One region of the Mycobacterium sp. pW045 genome, then DNA from elsewhere that is predicted to be linked to it. Evidence: riboswitches for the same ligand, from Rfam matches in the RefSeq annotation. Region 1 holds a riboswitch; the other holds the start of a gene.

Region 1 (11,706 bases):
GTTCGGTGGGGGCGTCGGGCCCGGGTATGCCCAGCCCGTGGTTGCCCTCCACGGTCAACGACAAGATGCCGACGATGAACGGCAGCAACGCCAAAAATATCGAGTAGCCGCGGTCGGAGACGATCAGCCGGACCTGCCGGCGCGCGATCGTCGACAGTTGTTTGAGCAGACTGGTGGCCGCCGGTTTACCGAGGTCGGCGGGGGGTGTCTCGGCCAGCGCCACCGAGGACCGCCGGCCGCCTTCGCGCTCCAGAAAGCGCCGGTTGGCTTCGTCGGGGTCGGCGCCCACGTTGGCGAAGATGTCGGCCCAGTTGCGGGTTCCCAGGGCGGTCTCCACCTGGTCGGGCGGGCCGATGAATGCCGTCTTGCCGCCGGGGGCCAGCAGCAGGATCTGGTCGCAGACATCGAGGTAGGCCACCGAGTGGGTGACCACCAGCACCACGCGTCCGGCGTCGGCGAGACCGCGCAGCATCAGCATGACCTGACGGTCCAGTGCCGGGTCCAGGCCCGACGTCGGTTCGTCGAGCAGCAACAGCGACGGCCCGGTCAGCAGCTCCAACGCCACCGAGGCGCGTTTGCGCTGGCCGCCGGAGAGCTTGTCCACCCGGGTGTCGGCGTGCTTGGTCATCTCGAGTTCCTCGAGTACCTCCGCGACGGCCTGATCGCGATCGGCCTGGCTGCTGTCGGGCGGCAGCCGTAGCTCGGCGGCGTAACCCAGCGCCTGGTTCACCGTCAGCTGGCGGTGCACCACGTCGTCCTGCGGGACCATCCCGACCCGGCTGCGCAGCGAGGCGTAGTCGGCGTGGATGTTGTGGCCCTCGAACAGCACGGAGCCGGAGCTGGGCCGGGTGTAGCCGGCGATCAGCCGGGCCAGCGTGGTCTTGCCGGCGCCGGAGCCGCCGATGATCGCGGTCAACGTACCCGGACGGGCGGTCAGCGAGATGTTGTTGAGCAGCCGCTTGCCGCCCTCGACGTCGAAGCAGACGTCCCGGACTTCAAGCCCGCCACTGCCCGTCGCGGTCTCGGTGCGGCGTACCAGGCTGCCGCCGTGGAATTCCAGGTCGACGTTGCCGATTGTGACCAGGTCGCCCTCGGTGAGGATCGCCGAGCCGATCCGGACACCGTTGACGAACGTGCCGTTGATGCTTCGGCTGTCGCGGATCTCGGTGCCCAGCGGGGTCGGGATCAGCATCGCGTGGTGCCGGGAGGCCAGCACATCGGAGATGACGATGTCGTTGTCGGTGGCGCGCCCGATGGTCAACGCACCGGCGGGCGCATCCGGCGGTGAGGCGGATCCAGGCCGCAGGATGTCGATCATCCGGGTGGCGAGGTTGCCGACCTCCGGTGGTTTGGCCGCCACCGGGGCCATCCGGGTGGCCGGTTGCCGCGGCGGCAACGGCTCGGCGGGCGCGGGTGGCGCGAAACTCTGACGCAGGGCCGCGTCGCCGGACGGTCCCGCCGGGTATGCCGGTTGCCGGTGGGGCAGCGGCGGGGGCTGATACGGCGGCGGGCCGGGCCGCAGCGGCTGCTGGATACCGGGGTGTCCGGCCGAGCGCGGATCCGGGTAGTGCGCAGGTTCGGGGGGCACCGGCACGGCGGGCCGGCCCGGTGGCTGCGCCGGCGGCCGGCCCGGGCGTGCGATGCCCGGCTGCGGCACCTGGATCGAGACGGTCTGCGGCGGCCGGCCGGCCTGGCCCTGATGTCGCCCGACCTCGAAGGACAGCCGGGGGCCGTCCGGGTTGCCCAGGTTGACGCACTGGCCGTCGCGGATGTCGACCATCGGCACCCGCTGGCCGTTGACGTAGATGCCGTTCAGTGAGCCGTTGTCGATTCCGAGCCACCTGCCCTGCTCGAAGCGCAGCAGCAGGTGCGCGCGGGAGACCAGTGGATGCGGGATACGGATGTCGGCGCGCAGGTCACGCCCGATGACCACGTCGTGGCCTGCGGAGAATGTGCCTTGCGACCCGTCATAGCGCACGGTCAGCACCGGCGGAGCAGGGTGACTCATCGGATCAACTGTATCGGGCGGACCGAAGTGGCCGCCGGTCCGCGGGCCGCGAGTCCGCGCGGATCTTCAGCGCAGCAGGTCGGGGGCGCCGGTGACAACGCAGTGGGTGCGCTGGTAGATCGTGGGCATGCACTGGTTGCAGTGGATGCATTCCGACACCGTCGCCGGCTCGGCCGCGATCCGGTTGACCAGATCCGGTTCGGCCAGCAGCGCCCGGGCCATCGCGACGAACTCGAAGCCCTCGGCCATCGCCTGATCCATGGTCTCGCGATTGGTGATGCCCCCCAACAGGATCAGCGGCAGCGACAGCTCGGCGCGGAACAGCCGGGCGTCGTCCAGCAGATAGGCGTCGTGGTACGGGTATTCGCGCAGGAACTTCTTGCCGGTCATCCGCATGCCCCAGCGCAACGGGGGCGGGAAGACGTTCGCGAACTCCTTGACCGGGGCGTGGCCGCGGAACAAATACATCGGGTTGACCAGCGAGCTGCCGGCGGTCAGCTCGAGGGCGTCCAGGCCGCCGTCGTCCTGCAGCCACTTGGCGGTGGTCAGCGACTCGTCCAGGCTGATGCCGCCGCGCACCCCGTCGGACATGTTCAGCTTCGCCGTCACGGCGATCTGGCCGGCGCCGTCCTTCTCGACGGCCTGGCGGACCGCCTGCACGATGCCGCGGGCCACCTTGGCCCGGTTGGCCAGTGAGCCGCCGAACTCGTCGGAGCGGCGGTTGATCAGCGGCGACAGGAACGAGCTGGCCAGATAGTTGTGACCGAGGTGGATCTCGACGGCGTCGAAGCCGGCGTCGACGGCGCAGCGGGCGGCGTCGGCGTGCTGGGCGATGACCTGGTCGATGTCGTCGCGGGTGGCCTTCTTGGCGAACCGCATGCCGATCGGGTTGAAGAACCGTACCGGCGCCAGCGCGCGGGCCTTGTTCGAGCGGGCGTCGGCGACCGGGCCGGCGTGGCCGATCTGCGCGCTGACCGCCGCACCCTCGGCGTGCACGGCCTCGGTGAGCCGGCGCAGCCCGGGGAGGGCCTCCGGGCGCATCCACAGTCCGTCGTCGGAGGTGCGGCCGCCGCGGGAGACCGCGCAGTAGGCGACGGTGGTCATGCCCACCCCGCCGGCCGCCGGCAGCCGGTGGTACTCGATCAGGTCGTCGGAGACCAGCGCGTCCGGGGTGCGGTTCTCGAAGGTGGCGGCCTTGATGACCCGATTGCGCAGTGTGATCGGGCCGAGCTTGGCCGGACTGAAGACGTCGGGAGCAGCAGGCATTCCCGGAGCTTAACCCCGACGGTGGCGTCGGATCCGGCGGGGAATGTCACAATGTCCGGCGTGGGTGCGATCACGTTGGACGGCAAGGCCACGCGCGACGAGATCTTCGTCGACCTCAAAGCCCGGGTGGACAAACTCGCCCGGGCGGGCCGCGTTCCGGGGCTGGGCACCATCCTGGTCGGCGACGACCCGGGCTCGCACGCCTATGTGCGCGGCAAGCACGCCGACTGCGCCAAGGTCGGCATCACCTCGCTCCGCCGCGACCTGCCGGCCGACGTCAGCGCGGCGCAGCTCAACGACACCATCGACGAGCTCAACGCCAACCCGGAGTGCACCGGTTACATCGTGCAGCTGCCGCTGCCCAAACATCTCGACGAGAACGCCGCGCTGGAACGCGTCGACCCGGCCAAGGACGCCGACGGGCTGCACCCGACGAACCTGGGCCGGCTGGTGCTGGGCACCCCGGCGGCGCTGCCGTGCACGCCGCGCGGGATCGTGCACCTGCTGCGCCGCTACGACGTGCCGATCGCCGGCGCCCACGTGGTGGTGATCGGCCGCGGGGTGACCGTCGGGCGCCCGCTGGGCCTGCTGCTGACCCGCCGGTCGGAGAACGCCACGGTGACGTTGTGCCACACCGGAACCCGCAACCTGCCGGAGCTCACCCGCCAGGCCGACATCATCGTCGCCGCTGTCGGGGTGCCGCATCTGCTCACTGCGGACATGGTGCGTCCCGGGGCGGCCGTCGTCGACGTCGGCGTCAGCCGCACCGATGCCGGACTGGTCGGCGACGTGCATCCGGACGTGTGGGAGGTGGCCGGTCACGTGTCGCCCAACCCCGGCGGCGTCGGCCCGCTGACCCGGGCCTTCCTGCTGACCAACGTCGTCGAGCGGGTCGAGAGCGAACTGTGAGGCGCGTGGACGTCCGCCGGCTGGTCGCCGCCCAGTGGCCGATCATGCTGGTGGGGCTGATCTTCGTGGTGGCGTTCGTGCTGGCCGGCGCGAACTTCTGGCGTCGCGGCGCCCTGCTGATCGGGATCGGCACCGCGGTGGCCGCCGCGCTGCGGCTGGTGCTGTCCGAGGAGCGGGCCGGGCTGCTGGTGCTGCGGGACCGGGGACTGGACTTCGCGACGATGACGACGGCAGCCACGGCGATGGTCTATATCGCCGCGACCGTCGACCCGCTGGGAACCAGCTGACCCTTCGGCCTCACTTGGCCAGGGTGAACTGGTTGACGTCGAATCGCCCGGCGCGGAATTCCTCGGCGCAGCCGGTCAGGTACCGCATGTAGCGGTCGAAGACCGCCGCGGACTGCAGTTCGACGGCCTCGCACTCGTGTGCCTCCAGCGCTTCGGCCCAGTGGTCGAGGGTCATCGCGTAGTGCTGCTGCAGCGACTGGATGCGCTTCACCCTGAACCCCGCCTTTACGGCGTGCTCCCTGACCAGACCGATCGACGGCAGCTGGCCGCCGGGGAAGATCTCCGTCATGAGGAATATCTGAAAGTCGGCCAGCTCGGCGGTCAGTGCCATGCCGTGTTCGACGATCTCCTGCGGTGACAGGCCGCAGATCGTGTGCAGCATCATCGTGCCGTCGTCGGGCAGTGCCTTGAAGGTCGTGGTGAAGAAGTCGTCGTAGCGGTCGTAGCCGAAGTGCTCGAACGCCCCGATGGACACGATCCGGTCCACCGGCTCGTCGAACTCCTCCCAGCCGGCCAGCAGCACCCGCCGGCTGCGCGGGCTGTCCATCGCGTCGAAGCGCGATTGCACATGGGCGGCTTGGTTTTTGCTCAGGGTCAATCCGATCACATTGACGTCGTATTGCTCGATGGCGCGCTGCATGGTGGTGCCCCAACCGCAGCCGATGTCGAGCAGCGTCATCTCCGGCTGCAGCCCGAGCTTGCTGAGCGAAAGGTCGATCTTGGCGAGTTGGGCTTCCTCCAGCGTCATGTCGTAGCGCTTGAAGTAGGCGCAGCTGTAGGTCTGGGTGGGGTCGAGGAACAGCCGATAGAAATCATCGGACAGGTCGTAATGGGCTTGTACATCAGCGAAATGCGGGGTCAGCCGGTCGGTCATGAGGGGTGGCCTTTCGGTCCGTCGGGGGCTTATCAGTGCCGCCCTAAGGCCGTCCCTCCCCAGTCGGCCGGACCCGCATACCCGCTGTCGTCCCGGATAAACAACAGCTCGCGTAAAACATCGCTGCCACAACGGCAGCGCGGGCCCGTCGCCGGCGCTACCGGCTAAGCGACCGGGATGGCCGGGATTCCGCCGGGCAGGCCGGGAATCCCACCGGACAGCCCCGGAATGCCACCGGACAACCCCGGAATGCCGCCGCCCGGCATGCCCGGGACCAACGGCAGCTCCGGAAGCTGGCCGCTGGCCAGCTGCGCCAGCAGCTGCGGGCAATACGCCTGCACCGCGATCTCGGTGAACAGCTGCGCCATCTCCGGCGACATGGCGGGCCCGCCGCCCAGTGCGGTGACCGGGGACGCCACCGACGCCGCGGTGCCGGCCGGCGCGGTCAGCATCGGGCAGACGGACTGGCCCAGTTCCGCGGTCGCGGCCGGGTCACCGACGGGAACGCCCGCCCCGGCAAGATCGGACAGGAACGAGGTATCGATCGGACTCGCCTGCGCCGGCGCCGCGGCGCCGATCAGGCCAGCACATATCCCCAGGCCGGCCAGGGCCACGAAGCGTCGCATTATCTCCCCCGTCTGTCTGCCCGGCGCCGAGCGGCACGGGGACTGGTGGTTGAAATTCTGCATCAAAGGGATAACGCCGACGAGTCGGCCGGGTCACGGTTTGCCTACGACGGTTCCAGGGTGGCCCGCACGCACACCGTGATGTAGGGCAGCGCCAACCCGGTCGAACCGACCAGCGCCGGATGGGTGGCCAGCAGGTGGCGGACCCGATCCAGCGTCTTGGTGCGCACTGCGTCCGGTGAGGTGATGCAGTAGCTGCGGGAGGCGACCAGGTCGATCAGCGCCTGCGGGGTCAGGTAGTTGGTCCACTCCAGCTGGTGGTGTTCGATCGCACCGAACGGCGCCGGCAGTGTCACGCCGCCGTCGACGGCGTCGCGGGCGTCTTCGCGGCCGATGATCTCGCCGAGTTCCTTGACCCAGCCCAGCCGCTCGTCGCGGGTGTTCCACACCAGCCCCAGCCGGCCGCCCGGGCGCAGCACCCGGATCAGCTCGGGGATGGCCCGTGCCGGGTCGAACCAGTGCCAGGCCTGCGCCACCAGCACGGCGTCGACGCTGTCATCGGGCAGCGGGATCTGCTCGGCGGTGCCCAGCAGAGCCGGGGTCTGCGGCAGCGAGGTCTGCAGCACTTCGAGCATCTCGGCGATCGGGTCGACGGCCACCACATTCAGGCCACGCTCGACCAGCCGGGTGGTGAGCTTGCCGGTGCCGGCACCCAGATCCAGCACGTCGGCGGCGTCCGCTGGTAGCAGCCAGTCGATCGCCTCCGGCGGGTAGGACGGGCGGCCCCGTTCGTAGGCGGCCGCCTGCGAGCCGAACGACAGCGATCGATCGTGCCGGGGCTGCCGCGACCGGTTCACCGCCGGTGCACCCCCGCCGAGTCCGCCAAGTCCAAGGTCTGGCGGATCAATTCTCCGACGCGGTCGGTCTCCAGCAGGAAGCCGTCGTGGCCGTAGTCGGACTCGACCACTTGCAGGCGTGCACAGCCGGGCAGCAGCTCGGCCAACTCGGCCTGCAGGCGCAGCGGATACAGCCGGTCGGAGGGGATCCCGGCGACCACGGCCGGTACCGGGCAGTCCCGCAGGGCGGCGGCGACGCCGCCCCGGCCCCGGCCCACGTCGAAGCCGGACAGCGCTTCGGTCAGCGCGACGTAACTGCCGGCGTCGAACCGCGCCACCAGCTTGCCGCCCTGGTGGCCCAGGTAGCTCTCCACCGCGTAGCGCGGGTCCGCTGGGTCGTCCTCGGCCTGCGCTCTATTGCCGAATCGCCGGTCGAGTTCGGCCTCGCCGCGGTAGGTCAGGTGCGCGATCCGCCGGGCGATCGCCAGCCCGCTCTCGGGACTGCGGCCGGTGCCGTGGTAGTCGCCGCCCTGCCAGTCCGGGTCGGCCTTGATCGCGGCGACCTGGGTGCTCTGGGTGCCGATCTGGTCGGCGGTCGCCCGGGCGCCGACGGCCAGCAGCAGGCCGGCGCGCACCCGGTCCGGGTGGCCGATCATCCACTCCAGCGCGCGGGCGCCGCCCATCGAACCGCCCATCACCGCGGCCACCTCGGTGATGCCGAGCGCGGCCAGGGCGGCGATGTCGGCTTCCACCTGATCGCGAATCGAGATGGCGGGAAACCGTGAGCCCCAGGGTTTCCCGTCGCGAGCCAGCGAACTCGGGCCGGTCGATCCGCGGCAGCCGCCCAGGGCGTTGGTGGCCACCGCGCACCAGCGGTCGGTGTCGATCGGGGCGCCGGGCCCGACGATCCCGTCCCACCAGCCCGCGGTGGGATGTCCGGGCCCGGCCGGCCCGGTGACATGGGAGTCCCCGGTCAGCGCGTGCAGCACCATGACGACGTTGTCGCGACGCGGCGACAGCTTGCCCCAGCGCTGCACGGCGATGTGGACGTCATCGAGCACCGCTCCGCTCTCCAAGCGCAGCGGGCCGATGCCGACCGTGCCGGTCTCTCCCTCGGCGGGCAGCACGTGGGTCGAGAATTCCGAAATCGTCACCGCAGCCTCTTTGACAGCCGCCTCAACGAGCCGCGAGCGCGGACGATTCGCCGAGCTGTGTTGCGACCGCGGCGAACCCGAGTTCCAGGTCGGCCAGGATGTCGTCGATGCCCTCGATGCCGACCGCCAGCCGCACCAGTCCGGGAGTGACACCGGTGCTCAGCAGCTCGTCGCCGGAGAGCTGACTGTGCGTGGTGGACGCGGGGTGGATCACCAGGGAGCGCACGTCACCGATGTTGGCGACGTGGCTGTGCAGCTGCAGCGCGTTGACGAACGCTTTTCCTGCTTCTAGGCCGCCGCCCTGCCCGCTGCCGGCGATCTCGAAGGACAGCACGCCGCCGACGCCCTTGGGGGCCAGCCGCTGCGCCAGCTCGTACCACGGCGAGTCGGGCAGCCCGGCATAGTTGACGCTCAGCACGTCGTCACGGGCGGCCAGGAATTCCGCGACCCGCTGGGCATTGGCGACGTGACGCTCGACCCGCAGGCTCAGCGTCTCCAGGCCCTGGGCGATCAGGAATGCGTTGAACGGCGAGGCCACCGACCCGTAGTCGCGCATCAGCTGGGCACGGATCTTGATCGCGTAGGCCGGCGGGCCCAGGTCGGCGTAGACCAGGCCGTTGTAGCTGGGGTCGGGGGTGGTGAACCCCGGGTGGCGGCCCTGGGTCCAGTCGAAGTTGCCGCCGTCGACGATCACACCGGCGATCGCGGTGCCGTGGCCGCCCAGGTACTTGGTGGCCGAGTGCACGACGATGTCGGCACCCTGGCTGATCGGCTGGATCAGGTACGGGGTGGCGATGGTGTTGTCGACGATCAGCGGCACGCCGTGGTCGTGGGCCACCGCCGAGACCCCCGGGGTGTCGAGGATGTCGATCTTGGGGTTGGAGATGCTCTCGGCGTAGAACGCCTTGGTGTTCGGCTGGACCGCCGCGGCCCAGGACTCCAGGTTGTCGGGGTCCTCGACGAAGCTGACCTCGATGCCCAGTTTGGGCAGCGAGTAGCGGAACAGGTTGTAGGTGCCGCCGTACAGCCGGGGGCTGGCCACGATGTGGTCACCGGTGCCGGCGAGGTTGAAGATCGCGAACGTGCTGGCGGCCTGGCCGGCCGACAGCAAGGTGGCGCCCACCCCGCCCTCGAGCGCGGCGATGCGTTCCTCGATGACGGCGTTGGTGGGGTTGGTCAACCGGGTGTAGATGTTGCCCGGCTCGGCCAGCGCGAAGCGGGCGGCGGCCTCGTCGGTGTCGCTGAACAGGTACGAGGTGGTCTGGTAGATCGGCAGGGCGCGTGACCCGGTTTCCGGGTCACCGGCGTGGCCGACGTGGATCTGCTTGGTCTCGAACGACCAGTTGTTACCGGCGGTCATAGGTAGATGCTTTCTGAAGAGAGTGTTATCGCTGGGGCAGGAGGGGTGTCAGCGACGACAACAACGGTCTGATCGGCGCAAGGAGGCACGCATCAGGTTCCCCTGTCTACTCGGGGGGCCCGTTGTGGCGGACCCGCGCTTGCCGCGTAGCCTGCGGCGGCTACTCAACCCGGTCAATCACCCGGGGCACCCCACCGCGGTTGGAGGGTTGCCGGCCAGCAAGCCGGGGCTTCGCGCTGGCACTCATGACCGCTTGGCAGCCTATCGCATCTATCGGAGGTGCCGCCACCTGCTCACCGGCCGGTGGCCGCCAATGGCCGGTACGCGATACTTGAGGCCGCCGTGTACCACGCGGAACAACAGACATTCGAACCCTGACGCCGGGAGAACAGCCATGTGCGCCGACCAGCCGACCATCATCTACACGCTGACCGACGAGGCGCCGCTGCTGGCGACGTACTCGTTCCTGCCGATCGTGCGGGCCTTCACCGAGCCCGCGGGCATCGACGTCAAATCCAGTGACATCTCGCTGGCCGCGCGCATCCTGGCGGAGTTCCCCGACGTGCTCACCGAGGAGCAGCGGGTGCCCAACAACCTGGCCGAACTCGGGCGGCTGACCGAACTGCCCGACACCACGATCATCAAGTTGCCCAACATCAGCGCGTCGGTGCCGCAGCTGGTCGCCGCGATCAAGGAACTGCAGGACAAGGGCTTCGCGTTGCCGGACTACCCGGCCGACCCCAAGACCGACGCCGAACGCCAGACCCACGACCGCTACGCCAAGTGCCTGGGCAGTGCTGTGAACCCGGTTCTGCGGCAAGGAAACTCCGACCGACGTGCGCCCAAGGCGGTCAAGGAGTACGCCCGCAAGCACCCGCACAGCATGGGGGAGTGGTCGCAGGCGTCGCGCACCCACGTGGCCACCATGCGCCACGGCGACTTCTACCACGGCGAGAAGTCGATGACGCTGGACCGTGCCCGTGATGTGAAGATGGAGCTGAAAACCAAGGGCGGCAAGAAGATTGTGCTCAAGGAGAAGGTCGCCCTGTCCGACGGCATGATCATCGACTCGATGTTCATGAGCGTCAAGGCGCTCCGCGAGTTCTACGAATACCAGATGGAAGACGCCCGCAAGACCGGTGTGATGTTCTCGCTGCACGTCAAGGCCACCATGATGAAGGTCAGCCACCCGATCGTGTTCGGCCACGCCATCAAGGTGTTCTACAAAGACGCATTCGCCAAGCACCAGAAGCTCTTCGACGACCTGGGCGTCAACGTCAACAATGGCCTGGTCGACCTGTATGACAAGATCGAGACGCTGCCGGCCTCGCAGCGCGAAGAGATCATCGAGGACATGCACGCCTGCCACGAGCAGGGGCCCGAACTGGCGATGGTGGACTCGGCCAACGGCATCACCAACTTCCACTCGCCGTCGGACGTCATCGTCGACGCCTCGATGCCGGCGATGATCCGGGCGGGCGGCAAGATGTACGGCGCCGACGGGCGGACCAAGGACACCAAGGCGGTCAACCCCGAATCCACCTTCTCGCGGATCTACCAGGAGCTGATCAACTTCTGCAAGACCCACGGCCAGTTCGACCCGGCCACCATGGGCACCGTGCCCAACGTCGGCCTGATGGCACAGAAGGCCGAGGAATACGGCAGTCACGACAAGACTTTCGAGGTTCCCGAGGCCGGGATCGCCGACATCGTGGACTTGGACACCGGTGAGGTGCTGCTGAGTCAGAACGTCGAGGCCGGTGACATCTGGCGGCTGTGCACGGTCACTGACGCCGCCATCCGCGACTGGGTGAAGCTGGCCGTGCAGCGCGCGCGGATCTCCGGCATGACGGTGGTGTTCTGGCTTGACACCGAGCGCCCGCACGAGGCCGAGCTGCGCAAGAAGGTGAAGGCCTACCTGAAGGACCACGACACCGAGGGCCTGGAGATCCAGATCATGCCGCAGGTATGGGCGATGCGCTACACCCTGGAGCGGCTGATCCGCGGCCAGGACACCATCGCCGCGACGGGCAACATTCTGCGCGACTACCTCACCGACCTGTTCCCGATCCTGGAGCTGGGCACCAGCGCCAAGATGCTGTCGATCGTGCCGCTGATGGCCGGCGGCGGCATGTATGAGACCGGCGCCGGTGGTTCGGCGCCCAAGCACGTCAAGCAGCTCGTGGAGGAGAACCACCTGCGCTGGGACTCGCTCGGCGAATTCCTGGCGCTGGGCGCCAGCTTCGACGACATGGGCGCCAAGACCGGCAACCGCGGCGCGAAGATCCTGGGGCAGACGCTGGACACGGCGATCGGCAGGCTGCTGGCCGACAACAAGAACCCGTCGCGCAAGACCGGCGAGCTCGACAACCGCGGCAGCCAGTTC
Region 2 (11,706 bases), on a different contig from region 1:
GCGGCGGCATCGACCGTCGCACCGCCACCACCGCCGGCCGACGGCAGACTGACGGCCACACCGCGGCGGGCGGCGACGGCAGCGACAGCACTGTCCACAACCTTGTCGACCGCGGCCGCATCGGCCAGCGCCCCCTCGTGCAGGCCGCCCAGGGCACCGCCCCGAACGCTGCTGCCTTCGCGGGTGCCCAGCGCCACCTCGACGGTGACGTGCTTGGCCCAGCCGTCACCGAGCTCCCAGGTCTTCTTGACCCGTTCGGCGATGGCGGCCGGGCGCTTGCCCGACGGCCCCAGCACAGTGCGCAGCTGGTCGTTGATGGCGTCGGTCAGCACCGGGCCGTACGGCTTGTAGGTGCGCGCCAGCTTGGTCACCTGGGACTTCAGTCCGGCCAGGTCGGCCTCGGCGGCGCCGTCGATGGCACCCAGGTTCAGCTCCGAACCCAAGTCCACCAGCAGCTGGTTGCGTCGCGACGACGCGCCGTCGGTGATGGATTCGATGGAGTCCAGCGCCTCGATCTGGTCGATACGCATCTTGGCGCTCAACGCGATCAGCGCCAGCGTGGCGTCGGCGGCGTCGAAGCCGATGTCGTCGGGACGGGGAGCACCGGGCGGAGCCGCTGGCGAAGCCGCGGCGACGGCCGGGGCGACACCAGACACGGGCGCACCGTCCGACGCGCCAGCGTCGGAATCCTCGGCAACCGGCTCATCTTCCGGCTCGGGGTCGGTGTCGGTGGCGAACAGCACCGCGGCGTCGCGTTCGGCGTTGAGCACTTCCACTGTGCTGTGGGCGTATTCGGGCAGCTTGAGGGTGTTGGTGGCCAGTCCGGCAACGGTCGGGGCCGACTTCACCCCGATCTCGACGAACCGCTCCACGCCCAGGCCGCCGGCGGCCTCCTCGATGAACAGCAGGTCCTGGGTCTCGATCCAGCGCACCGGGCTGGCGAACTGCCAGGCCAGCAGCTCGATGACGATCTTGCGGCACAGCTCGGCTGGCTTCTCGTTGCGCCAGGTGTCGTAGTCGGCCAGCACCTCGTCCAGCGGCTCGGCCGGCACCAGGTCGCGGATCTCCTGAATGAACTCGCGGTCCAGGCTGAACGGCTTGGGCACCAGGTTGGGGATGTAGCGGCCGATGATCAGCTCAGGGTCCTTGTCCCGCGGCATCACCCGCTCCAGCGAACGCCGGAAGTCGTCCACGCCGATGCGCAACACGCTGGAGTGGAACGGCACGTCGATCCCGGGCACCAGGATGAACGAGCGCTTGCCGCCGGAGATCTCGCGGCGCCGCTCCACCTCTTCCTCAAGGGCTTCCAAGCCGGCCACCGTGCCGGCGATCGCGTACTGCGAACCCCGCAGGTTGAAGTTCACGATCTGCAGGAATTCCCCGGTGCGCTCGGCGATCTCGGCGACGAACGCGGTGACGTCGGCGTCGTCGAGGTCGATCTGCGACGGTCGGATGGCGGCCAAGCGGTAGTTGGAGCGCCCCAACGCGTCACGCGGCACGATGTCGTGCATCTTCGAGCCGCGGTGGAACACCACCTCCAGCAACGCCTCCAGCTCGTAGACACCGCTGACGCACGCCAGCGCGGTGTACTCACCCACGGAGTGACCGCAGGCGATCGCGCCTTCGACGAACGCACCCTGCTCACGCATCTCGGCAACCTGGGCGGCGGCCACGGTGGCCATCGCCACCTGGGTGAATTGCGTCAGGTACAGCACGCCCTCGGGGTGCTGGTAGTGCACACCGGAGGCGATCAGCGAGGTCGGGTTGTCTCGCACCACGTGCAGCACCGAAAAGCCCAGGGTCTCGCGGGTGAATTTGTCCGCGGAGTCCCAGACCTTGCGGGCGGCCTTGGAGCGGGCTCGGACCTCCATGCCCATGCCCTTGTGCTGGATGCCCTGTCCCGGGAACGCGTAGACGGTCTTCGGCGCGGTCAGCCGCGCGGTCGCCGACATCACCAGGTCCGAACCGATCCGCGCCGACACCTCCAGTACCTCGGCGCCCAGGTCGATTCCGACCCGGTCGACCCGGAAGTCGACGTCGTCGCCGGGCTTGACCATGCCCAGGAAACGCGCGGTCCAGCCGACCAGCCGGGCCGGCGGACGGGCCTGGCCGTCGGTGGCCGTGACCACATGCTGGGCCGCGGCCGAGAGCCACATGCCGTGCACGATGGGCGATTCGAGGCCGGCCAGCAGCGCGGCGGCCCGGTCGGTGTGGATCGGGTTGTGGTCTCCGGAGACCACCGCAAAGGGCCGCATGTCCACCGGGGCGGTGACAGTGACGTCGCGACGGCGCCGCCGCGGGGTGTCGGTGGCGTTGTCGGAGACCGCACCGCCGGCCCGGACCGGGTCGGTCAGTTCCGCGGCGCCGGTGCGTCCGCGGATCGCGAACCGCTCCTCGAGGGTGGCCAGCACCGTGCCATCGGCCGCGGCGACCGTGACCGAGACCGGGACGACCCGTCCGACCTCGGTGTCGGTGGCAGCCGAAGCCGTTGCGGTGACGCTCAATTCGGCCGGCTCGTCCGGCAGCGCGGCGAGCAGATGTGCGGCGTGGTCCAGGTGCACCAGCGACAGCAGACCCTCGACGACGGGGAAGCCGGCGTCGGTGGTCGCCGCGCCGATGGCGGCGAACACCGCGGGCCAGCACCGGCCGACCAGCGCGTCGGGCACGGTGGACAGTCCCGGCGCCAGCGGTGCGCCGAAGGTGGCGGTCACCCCGGTATGGTCGGCGACCTGCTCCGGGTCCCACTCCACCGTCACGGTGGCGGTGCCGTCGACTACCGGCGGCAGCGCGTCCGGCCCGTCGACCCCGGCCGCGATGGCCAGCACCGCGCGCATCGCGGTGGCCGCGTCCTCGGTGGCGACCAGCGGGATGGCGCCGTCAGCGACCGATGGCGGCACGGTGAAGCGAATGGTGATCCAGATGCCCGACAGCGGCACGCTGAGCACCACATGGTCTTCGGCGGTCCCCGCCGAACTGACCTCGAGACGCGCCCCGGTCGTCGGGTGGGTGGCCGCCCGGTTCTCCTGCACCTGCCATTCGTCGGAGGCGCCGATCCGGTGCACCGGGTTGGTGGTGGTACGGCCCGCCCACAGCACGTCGGGCGCGTCGAGCAGTACGGCCAGCGGGCCGGTCACGTCGAGGCGGCCCTGGCGGCGCGCGGTCACCGGTCGCGGCTGCACCCCGTCGTTCGTCGAGGCGGCCAGCACCTGGTCGATCGCCGCCTGCTCGAAGCGGTCCAGCAGTTCGCCGACCGGCTCGTCGACCCGGGTGATACCGGCCACGGCGGTGATGCCGGGAATGATGCAGACCTGCTCGGCGGTGTAGCGGGCGTCGTGCGCCTGCCACAGCGAGTCGCTGCGCCACCAGCGACGCACATCCTTGTCGATCACCGGCACGAAGTTGACCGGCTTGCCCGGCGTCTTGCACAGCTGGGTGAAGAACGGCGCATCAGCGGGGTGCAACACGACGGTCTCGGCGTCGGGGTAACGGGCCACCAGTGCGGCGATGGCGTCAGCCGGACGCTCCAGGATCGCGGCGTCGCCGGCGGTGAACAGCGTCTCGATCGGGCCGGATTCGACCTCGTTGAGCCGGGCTTCCGCGCGCTGCAGCATCGAGCCGAACCGTTCCCGCCAGGTGTCGGCCAGCCAGGGGCTGTCCGGTGACGCGGTGTCAGCGGTCGAGTCGCCGTCACCGATCGCCAGCTCCACGTACCGGCGCAGCCACTGCGCGTACGTCATCTCGGTGACGTCGCCGAAGTAGGGCTTGGCGGTGTTGGCCAGCGCGGCGATGATCTCGTCACGGCGGGCCGCGACCGCGTCACCGTCACCGGCGACCTCGTCGAGCAGCCGGCCGCACCGCGAGGCGGTGTTGTCGATCTCGTGGATGTCCGCGCCGAGCTGGCTGCGCGAGGAGGCCATGCCGCCCTGGGCTTTTCCTGCGCCGATCCAATGGTCGGTGCCGGTGGTGTCGACGAGCATCTGCTTGACCGCCGGCGAGGTGGTGGCCTCCTTGGTGGCCATCGCCGCAGTGCCCACCAGGATGCCGTCGACGGGCATCAGCGGGAAGCCATGGTCCTGCGACCAGCGCCCGGACAGGTAGTCGGCGGCACGCTCGGGGGTGCCGATTCCACCGCCGACGCAGAGCGTGATGTTGGGCTGCGAACGCAGCTCGGAGTAGGTCGCCAGCAGCAGGTCGTCGAGGTCCTCCCAGGAGTGGTGACCACCGGCGCGGCCGCCCTCGACGTGGGCGATCACCGGGGTGGTGGGCACCTCGGCGGCGATGCGGATCACCGACCGGATCTGCTCGACGGTGCCGGGCTTGAACACCACGTGGCTGATGCCCGCCTCGTTGAGCTCGCCGATCAGCTCGACGGCTTCCTCGAGGTCCGGGATGCCGGCGCTGATCACCAATCCGTCGAACGGGGCGCCCGACTGACGGGCCTTCTGCACCAACCGCTTTCCGCCGACCTGTAGCTTCCACAGGTACGGGTCGAGGAACAACGAGTTGAACTGGACGGTGCGGCCCGGCTCGAGCAGCGTAGTCAGCTCGGCGACCCGGTCGTTGAAGATCTCCTCGGTGACCTGCCCACCGCCGGCCAGCTCCGACCAATGCCCGGCGTTGGCGGCCGCGGCGACGATCTTGGCGTCGACGGTGGTCGGCGTCATGCCGGCCAGCAGGATCGGCGACCGGCCGGTCAGCCGGGTGAACTTGGTGTCGAGCTTGATCCGGCCGTCGGGCAGCTGTACCACCGACGGGGCGTAGCTCGTCCACGGCCGGGCCACCTCCGGCACGGCGCCGATGGTGAACAGGTTGCGCTGCCCGCCGCGGGTGGCCACCGGCACGATCCCGATGCCCAGGCCGCGGATCACCGGTGCGGTCAACCGGGTCAAGATGTCGCCGGGCCCCAGGTCCAGGATCCAGCGGGCGCCCGCGTCGTGCAGCGCGGTGATCTCGTCCACCCAGTCGACCTGGTCCACCAGGATCGACTCGGCCATCGAGCGCGCCAGGGCGACGCCGTCGGCGTCGAAACCGATCTGGGCGGCCCACTTACCGACGATCTCGATGCCGTCGGACAGCCGCGGCGAGTGGAATCCGACCTCGACCTGCACCGGTTCGAAGACCGGCGCGAAGACCGCGCCGCCGCGCAGCTTGTTCTTGCGCTCAGCGGCCTCCTTGTCGGCGATCTGCTCGCAGTACAGCTCGAACCGTGACAGCTGTTCGGGGGTGCCGGTGATGACGACCGCACGCCGGCCGTTGCGGATGGACAGCACCGGCGGCAGCACGGTGCGCACATCGGTGGCGAACTCTTCCAGCAGTTCCTGGATCCGTTCCGGGTCGGCGTTGTTCACCGACACCATGGGCGGGCGGTCCCCGAGGATCGAGATGCCGCGACGGCGGGCCACCAGCGTTCCGGCGGCCCCCACCAGCTGGGCGATCGCGAGCAGCTGGACGTCGGCGGTGCCGCCGGCCTTCAGCGACTCGACGGCAAGCACGCCCTGCGAGTGCCCGGCGGCGGCGACCGGCGGGGCGGCCGCCAGGTCCAGGCCCTGGCGTTCCAGCGCCCGCACCGCGGCGATCTGGGTGAGCAACACGCCCGGTACCGATACCGCGGCCGAGGTCAGCTGCTTGGCCGACGGGATCGGGTCCTCGGCGGCCAGCGCACGCACCCACTGCAGCGGCTCGAAGCCGATCGGCCGGACCACGACGAGTTCCTTGGCGACCGGCTCCAGCAGCAGCTCCGCCTCGCCGGCCAGCGTGGCCAACTCGGTCTCGATGCCGGCGGAGGAGACCAACTCCTCGAGGGACTCCAGCCAGGCGCTGCCCTGACCACCGAAGGCCACCGCGTACGGCTCACCGGCAGTGAGGCGATCCACCAGGGCGGACGAGGCGTTGGCGAACGGGCCCGGGCCGGTCCCGTCAGCGGACACCCGGTCATGTTCGTGGATCGTCACGTTAGATATCTCCCTGCTCTGGAACATCGCGTCTTTGTTGTGCCTGCCGGCATGACCGGCTTGGCCCCGATCGGGCAGCGGGCTCTCGCGTCGTCGCGGCCGCGCTACAGCAGTAAGAGTGTCATAAGAACCTGTGCCGTTTCGGCAGCTAATTGGTTACTCATGAGTTCTACGCTCGGGTAACCCACCTGCGGATATCACGCGCTCCGACCACGCTTCGATCGTCGGGGAACAAACGTCCTGCATGCGCGGGGTTACGGTCGAGTAGCCACAACAGCCCTGATCAAGGCTGCATTGTTATCTAATCGTTATGTTCGAATCCGGCCGGTCAGGCTGTCGTAGACAGCCACTGACGCAGTGTCAACCCGGCACCGTGATCCGCGCCACCCGACGAGCGGCCGCCCAGCCCCGTGCCCCATCGTCCCGGGCGTGGGTCAGGCCCACTGACCGAACCGGGGCGTCAGGATCTGATTGATGTCGACACCGACGTTGCCGACCTTACGTTTGTCGACCTCGACCTGATGCAGGTTGGCCGCCTGGTGCGCAATACCGCCCGGCGACCCCCAGTTGTGCTGCCAGAAATAGGAACCCAGGCCCTCTTGCACGGCCCACTCGATGGTCGTGGAGTTGGCGTACACACCGGTACGGTGCTGCCCGATCACCGATTCCCAGCCGCGAAGGTAGGGGGCCACCTGCGTCCGGTACTGCTCGTAGGACGGGTCGTCGTCGATGGAGGCGTAGATCGGGGCGTCATCAGGGCCGCCCGCCGCGGCATGCAGGTGCGAGCCGCGTTGGGCATGCTCGACGCCGGCCTCTTGACCACCCAGCCAGTCGGCGGTCGCCTGTTTGCCGTACTGGTAGCAGGAGACGATCACCAGGCCGTTCTGGTGCAGATCGTGCGCCTCGGCCGGCTGGATCGGCTTCCCGAGCATCCAGTCGGCACCGGGCCGGCGGTCCGAGACGTAGCGGATGGCGCCGACGGCGCCGGCCGCTCGGATCTCTTCGGCGGTCAGGACGCCGGCCGAATAGTCCAGCAGGATGCCCAACGGCTCCGCCCGTGCCGTGGTGGCCGACACTGCCGATGCCGCGGCGCCCAAACCGATCACGGCCGGGGCGGTCGCAGCGAATTTGAGCACGTCGCGCCGCGAAACCAACACGCACCAAACGATACGGCAGCACCCGTCGAGCACCGGCGTCTCACCACCACAGGGCAGGATGGCCGGGTGACACAGCTGCGGATCACGGATCGCTCATGGCGTCCCTGGGCGGTATGGGGCACCGGCTTGCTGTCCTATGTGGTCGCGGTGCTGGACCGCACCACCTTCGGGGTGTCGGGCCTGGACGCCGCCGACCGGTTCAGCACCGGCCCGAGCACGCTGTCGTCGTTCGTGATCCTGCAACTCATCGTGTACGCCTCGATGCAGATTCCGGCCGGCGTGCTGCTGGACCGGTTCGGCCCCAAGGCGATGATCGCCGCGGGCGTCGCGGTCCTCTCGGCGGCTCAATTGACGCTGTCACTGACCCATTCGCTGCCGATCGCGATCGGAGCGTACGGCGTGGTCGGGTTGGGCGACGCGTTCGTGTTCATCTCGGTCATCAGATTGCTGCCCAATTGGTTTGCGCCGGAACGCGTCCCACTGCTGACCCAGCTCACCGGGATCTGCGGCCAGTTCGGCCAGTTGCTCTCGGCGGTACCGTTTCTGGCGATTCTGCTGCACCAGGGCTGGACTGCGGCTTACCTGTCGGCGGCGGCACTGGGGGTGCTGGCGGTCGCGCTGACCCTCGCGGTGTGCCGGGACGCTCCGCCCGGGGCGCCGATCGCCATGCAGCCGCGAACGTTTCGGGCGGCGTTCGGTGAGGTGAAGACGGTCTGGTCCCGGCCCGGCACCAAGCTGGGCTTCTTCACCCACCTCGGCACGCCGTTCTCGGCGAACGTCTTCGCGCTGATGTGGGGCGTGCCTTACCTGACTACCGCACAGGGGCTTTCACGCGCGCTGGCCGGTGCGTTCCTGACACTGTCGGTGGCGACCTTCGTCGTGGTCGGACTGTTGGTCGGCACGTTGTCCGCGCGTCGGCCCCAGCACCGGACGGGTCTGGTGCTGGCGATGATCGCGCTGACCGCCTGCACCTGGGCCGTGCTGCTGGCACTGCCCTCCCCCGCACCGCACTGGCTGCTGGCGTTGCTGATCGTGGTGATCTCGGCCGGCCAGCCGGTCTCGATCCTGGCATTCGACTTTGCCCGCACCTACAATCCGCCGGCCGCGCTGGGCACCGCGCAGGGCATGGTCAACACCGGCGGCTTCATCGCCACGCTGGTGATCATGCAGGCGATGGGGATCGTGATCGCGATGGCGGGCGGCTTCTCATTCTCGGCCTTCCGGCTGGCCTGGGTCGTGCAGTACGTCATCTGGGGGCTGGCCGCGGTGGGCGTGGTGGTCAATGCCCGCAAAGCCCGCGACTTCGGGGCCCTCGGTGAGGTGCAGGCGCGGGTTGTTGTTGCCGGCGAGCCGTGAGGCTCACGCAGTCTTGTTGTACGGGTCCGGCGATTGCGGGCAATAGGCGTGCCGGGCCGCGGTGATGACGCCGTGTGCTTCTGCTGGTGTCACCTGCAGGTGTGCGATCACCGAGATCGGCACCAGCCGCGGCGCGCCGCTCAACGCCGAACAGACCGCATGGCCTTCTTGCACCAGCAGATCACCCAGCGACTCGCACTTGGCGCTGCCGCAGATCTGCTTGGCGTAGTCGGGGTGAAGTCCCTCGTGTTCCAGCTCTGCGAAGAACACCTGGTCCTCACCGCTGGGATCGTCGGCGAATGCCGTCGGCGGCGGGTTTGCGATGACACCGGCCAGTACCGCGCTGAAGGTGGCGAAGACTGCTTTTCTGTTCATGATGGTGCACCAATCCCGCGAGGATGACGACGTCCATTCTCGCACCGGCAAGGCGCTGGCGACATGGCGAAATCGATTGGAGATTTTGTGCGGGCGGAGGGACTCGAACCCTAATTATTATGCAGGTAGCAGACCTATGCACCGCGTTGACCTGCTGTTTAAGGTGTATTGAGATAGGCTCAGATAGACGCTGCTAGACCCAGAATGTGGGGGAAATGTGGGGGCAGATCGGTACGCTGGTAACTATGACCGGAAGCGAGGCCACCAGCGAACGAGGCTTGACATTCGGCGAGGCCGCCCGACGTCTGGGCGAGGACGTCAACATCGTCCGCCGATGGGTGCGCACCGAGCAGTGTCCGGTGATCCGAGACGCCGTAAGGTCCGTATCCCGGCGGCGTGGGTTGACGACCCGCGAGTGTGGCTAGCCGGACTGACCAACGGCTAGCGCGGGTTCGACCTCAGAGCCTCGAATACTCAGTGCACCAACAATTTTGTGCCGTCCGGGTGTTACTTACGGGCACCCAACTATGGGCCGACTAGAGGATGGCCCGGCGACGTTGTGCGAGGCCCGATGGTCGCTGACCTGCGCCGGGAGATCGGTCGACTGGAGGCTTCGCGGATTCCTCCGGGCCCGGAGTCGAAAAAACCGTGGTACCTGGCGGAGTCGGCCTTGGCGGGGATCACCCAGCCGCCGGGAGGGCACAGTAGCGCCTCAGGGCGTCGAGGACGGCCGTTTTATCGGCCGGGGTACTTCTTTTCCTCGCGTCGGGTCCTTGTCGGCTCGTCTCGGTACCCTGGAGGGGCTTCATGAGTTGCCGTCGCCAAGCTCCGACTTGATGGCACGCCAACCCCACGCTCGTGGGTGGCTCGGATGACGAAGCGGCCAACACCAACCGGTGTCGGCAAGAGCGCCTCCCGAGCGGGGGCTCCACAAGTTGGAGATCATCATGTCCAGGTATGTCTGGGAACTTCCGGGTGCAGACGCGCAGTGCGCCTTTCACGGGTCAGGCCACCAGATCTTCCACGTCCAGTTCAACGTCTCGATGCGCAACCCGGGCCCGGTCATCCCGGTCACCGCGTCGGTGGACGATGACGGGCTGGTGCACCTCGAGGGCGATGGACTGAACCTGGTGCTATGGAATCACGACCCGGAGGCACTACGGGCGGCGTTGGACGGCTTCGGCGGTCGGGCCGACTGGAAACCGCGCTGGCACATCCTCGCCGTCCCGACGGCGTCCCGGATCGGCGGCGCGCGCAGCGTATTCAGCCTGGCGACGCCAGAGCAACGCACCGAGTGCCGTGCCCGGGTGGTCGCTGCGGATCCGCCGCCGTGGGGCGAGCCGCCGGAGGCCTGGGAGCGTTATCAACAACGCGCTCAGGCCGAGCAGGAAGCCCGCAACGCCGAGCTGCGCAACATCGACTACAGCCACATCCCGCCACTGCGGGTAGCTGATCGCTACGCATCCGGCCGCAGGTATTCAGCGCCGCTACCCGGCCAATCCGGAACCGACGACGATGAGCGCTGAACGCGGCTGGATCGGCGAGCCGCAGCCGGTCAAGGAATGGCACGAATCTCGTGCCTCCGCCGCACGTCGCTGGGTCGAGGCCGAACAGTGTCGCCGTCGGGAGCGAGGGGACTACAGCACGGTGACCGTGAAGTGGTGAGAACGCGTCGCGTTCTGACCGCCCGCGAGCAGAACGAGTGCGCCGCGCCCGACGAAGTTCGCGCTACCGAGCCAGACAACTGGAAGCCTGTTACATGCTCGGCCTGGAATGCGCCCATCTGCTTGCCCCCTGGGCGCCCGGCAATGTCGACCATGGATGAGTTCCGCAGGCTCGCCGAGGAGCTTGGGGTACTGGCCCGCCACCACCGAGGCCGAACACACCGCCAAGCTGCGGGCCGACAACGACCGCTTCGCACGGAATTTAGGTCACCAGACTAATGCAGCGCGGGGGGCTAACTTTCCATCTGCGCCGGGATAACCCGTCCGCGTGCCGAGGCCACCAGCATCACCACTACCGCCAGTGCCGTTCCCGACGTGGACGCCGCCCGCGTCACTAGAAGCGGAGCGAGCCCCGGGTCTGTGCTACGCGACGTTGGATGTGTAGATCATCCACCTGCTGTCATCGCCGCACAGCATTGGGCGACCGTCGACATTCTGCGCTGACCACCCGCTGACACAGGGCTCCCCAGCCCGCATAACCCCGTAGAGCGGCGGCGCTTTGGACCACGTCTGAACACCGGTACGACCGTCCTTCAGGCAGATGAAAGTTCGCGCGGGGGTGCCGTCTACACCAAATGCGTAGTGCTGGGGGCCACCTTTAGGCGCGCAGGCCATCCCCTCACGGGCGTCGGTGGTGAGGTTAGGTACGCAGGATGGGACGTTGGCACAGACTGGGTCCGCTGCAGCAGCTGGCGCAGTGAGAACGGGCACTGCCGCCCCAACAGCCACCAGCGCCAGCCCGATTCGGTGTAAGTGCATATGTCATCTCCCACCCGGATCATTGCCTGCAATAAATAACCAGCCAGCTACCGCGTCTTGGTCGTCGTCTATTGGAGACAGACCGTAGCGGCAACTCCGGAACATGGGGGTACAAATTCCTGCGAAAACCTGATCGGCAGATGGTGCGACTCTGGATGGCCCGTCCGATTCGAGGCAAGTCTCGAGCGGCAATCTGGTACCGCCGCACGCCCTGACATTCTTATCATCCACAGCCACACTGGCCGCTGACGTTCTAAGCTCCTCCCATGCCGAAGAGACTCGTAACGGTTGCGTCGGTGGTCGCGAACATGTTTGGCGCGGTTCTATTGTTTTTCAGCCCCGCGAGCAACGCGATGCCCCTACGGTGCACGAACATGATCAACT

Evidence for each region. Region 1 has a riboswitch for S-adenosylmethionine ahead of ACAG20_RS05565 (bifunctional o-acetylhomoserine/o-acetylserine sulfhydrylase). Riboswitches for the same ligand answer to the same signal wherever they lie in the genome.
Region 2: linked by a shared signal. The riboswitch ahead of ACAG20_RS02485 (hypothetical protein) and the one ahead of ACAG20_RS05565 (bifunctional o-acetylhomoserine/o-acetylserine sulfhydrylase) in region 1 are both predicted to bind S-adenosylmethionine.

The regions. Positions count from the first base shown of each region.
Region 1 is NZ_JBGGKU010000003.1:147,523-159,228, forward strand. It holds gene ACAG20_RS05525 (ATP-binding cassette domain-containing protein) at 1-2,008, opposite strand, end outside; gene ACAG20_RS05530 (NADH:flavin oxidoreductase) at 2,075-3,274, opposite strand; gene ACAG20_RS05535 (bifunctional methylenetetrahydrofolate dehydrogenase/methenyltetrahydrofolate cyclohydrolase) at 3,335-4,183, shown strand; gene ACAG20_RS05540 (DUF3017 domain-containing protein) at 4,228-4,470, shown strand; gene ACAG20_RS05545 (cyclopropane mycolic acid synthase family methyltransferase) at 4,481-5,344, opposite strand; gene ACAG20_RS05550 (DUF732 domain-containing protein) at 5,509-5,970, opposite strand; gene ACAG20_RS05555 (class I SAM-dependent methyltransferase) at 6,075-6,827, opposite strand; gene ACAG20_RS05560 (homoserine O-acetyltransferase) at 6,824-7,960, opposite strand; gene ACAG20_RS05565 (bifunctional o-acetylhomoserine/o-acetylserine sulfhydrylase) at 7,983-9,320, opposite strand; SAM riboswitch class IV at 9,451-9,571, opposite strand; gene ACAG20_RS05570 (NADP-dependent isocitrate dehydrogenase) at 9,715-11,706, shown strand, end outside.
Region 2 is NZ_JBGGKU010000001.1:556,195-567,900, forward strand. It holds gene ACAG20_RS02465 (fatty acid synthase subunit beta domain-containing protein) at 1-5,951, opposite strand, end outside; gene ACAG20_RS02470 (DUF1906 domain-containing protein) at 6,386-7,108, opposite strand; gene ACAG20_RS02475 (nitrate/nitrite transporter) at 7,175-8,464, shown strand; gene ACAG20_RS02480 (DUF732 domain-containing protein) at 8,468-8,839, opposite strand; SAM riboswitch class IV at 9,643-9,754, shown strand; gene ACAG20_RS02485 (hypothetical protein) at 9,787-10,365, shown strand; partial or broken gene ACAG20_RS02490 (hypothetical protein) at 11,589-11,706, shown strand, end outside.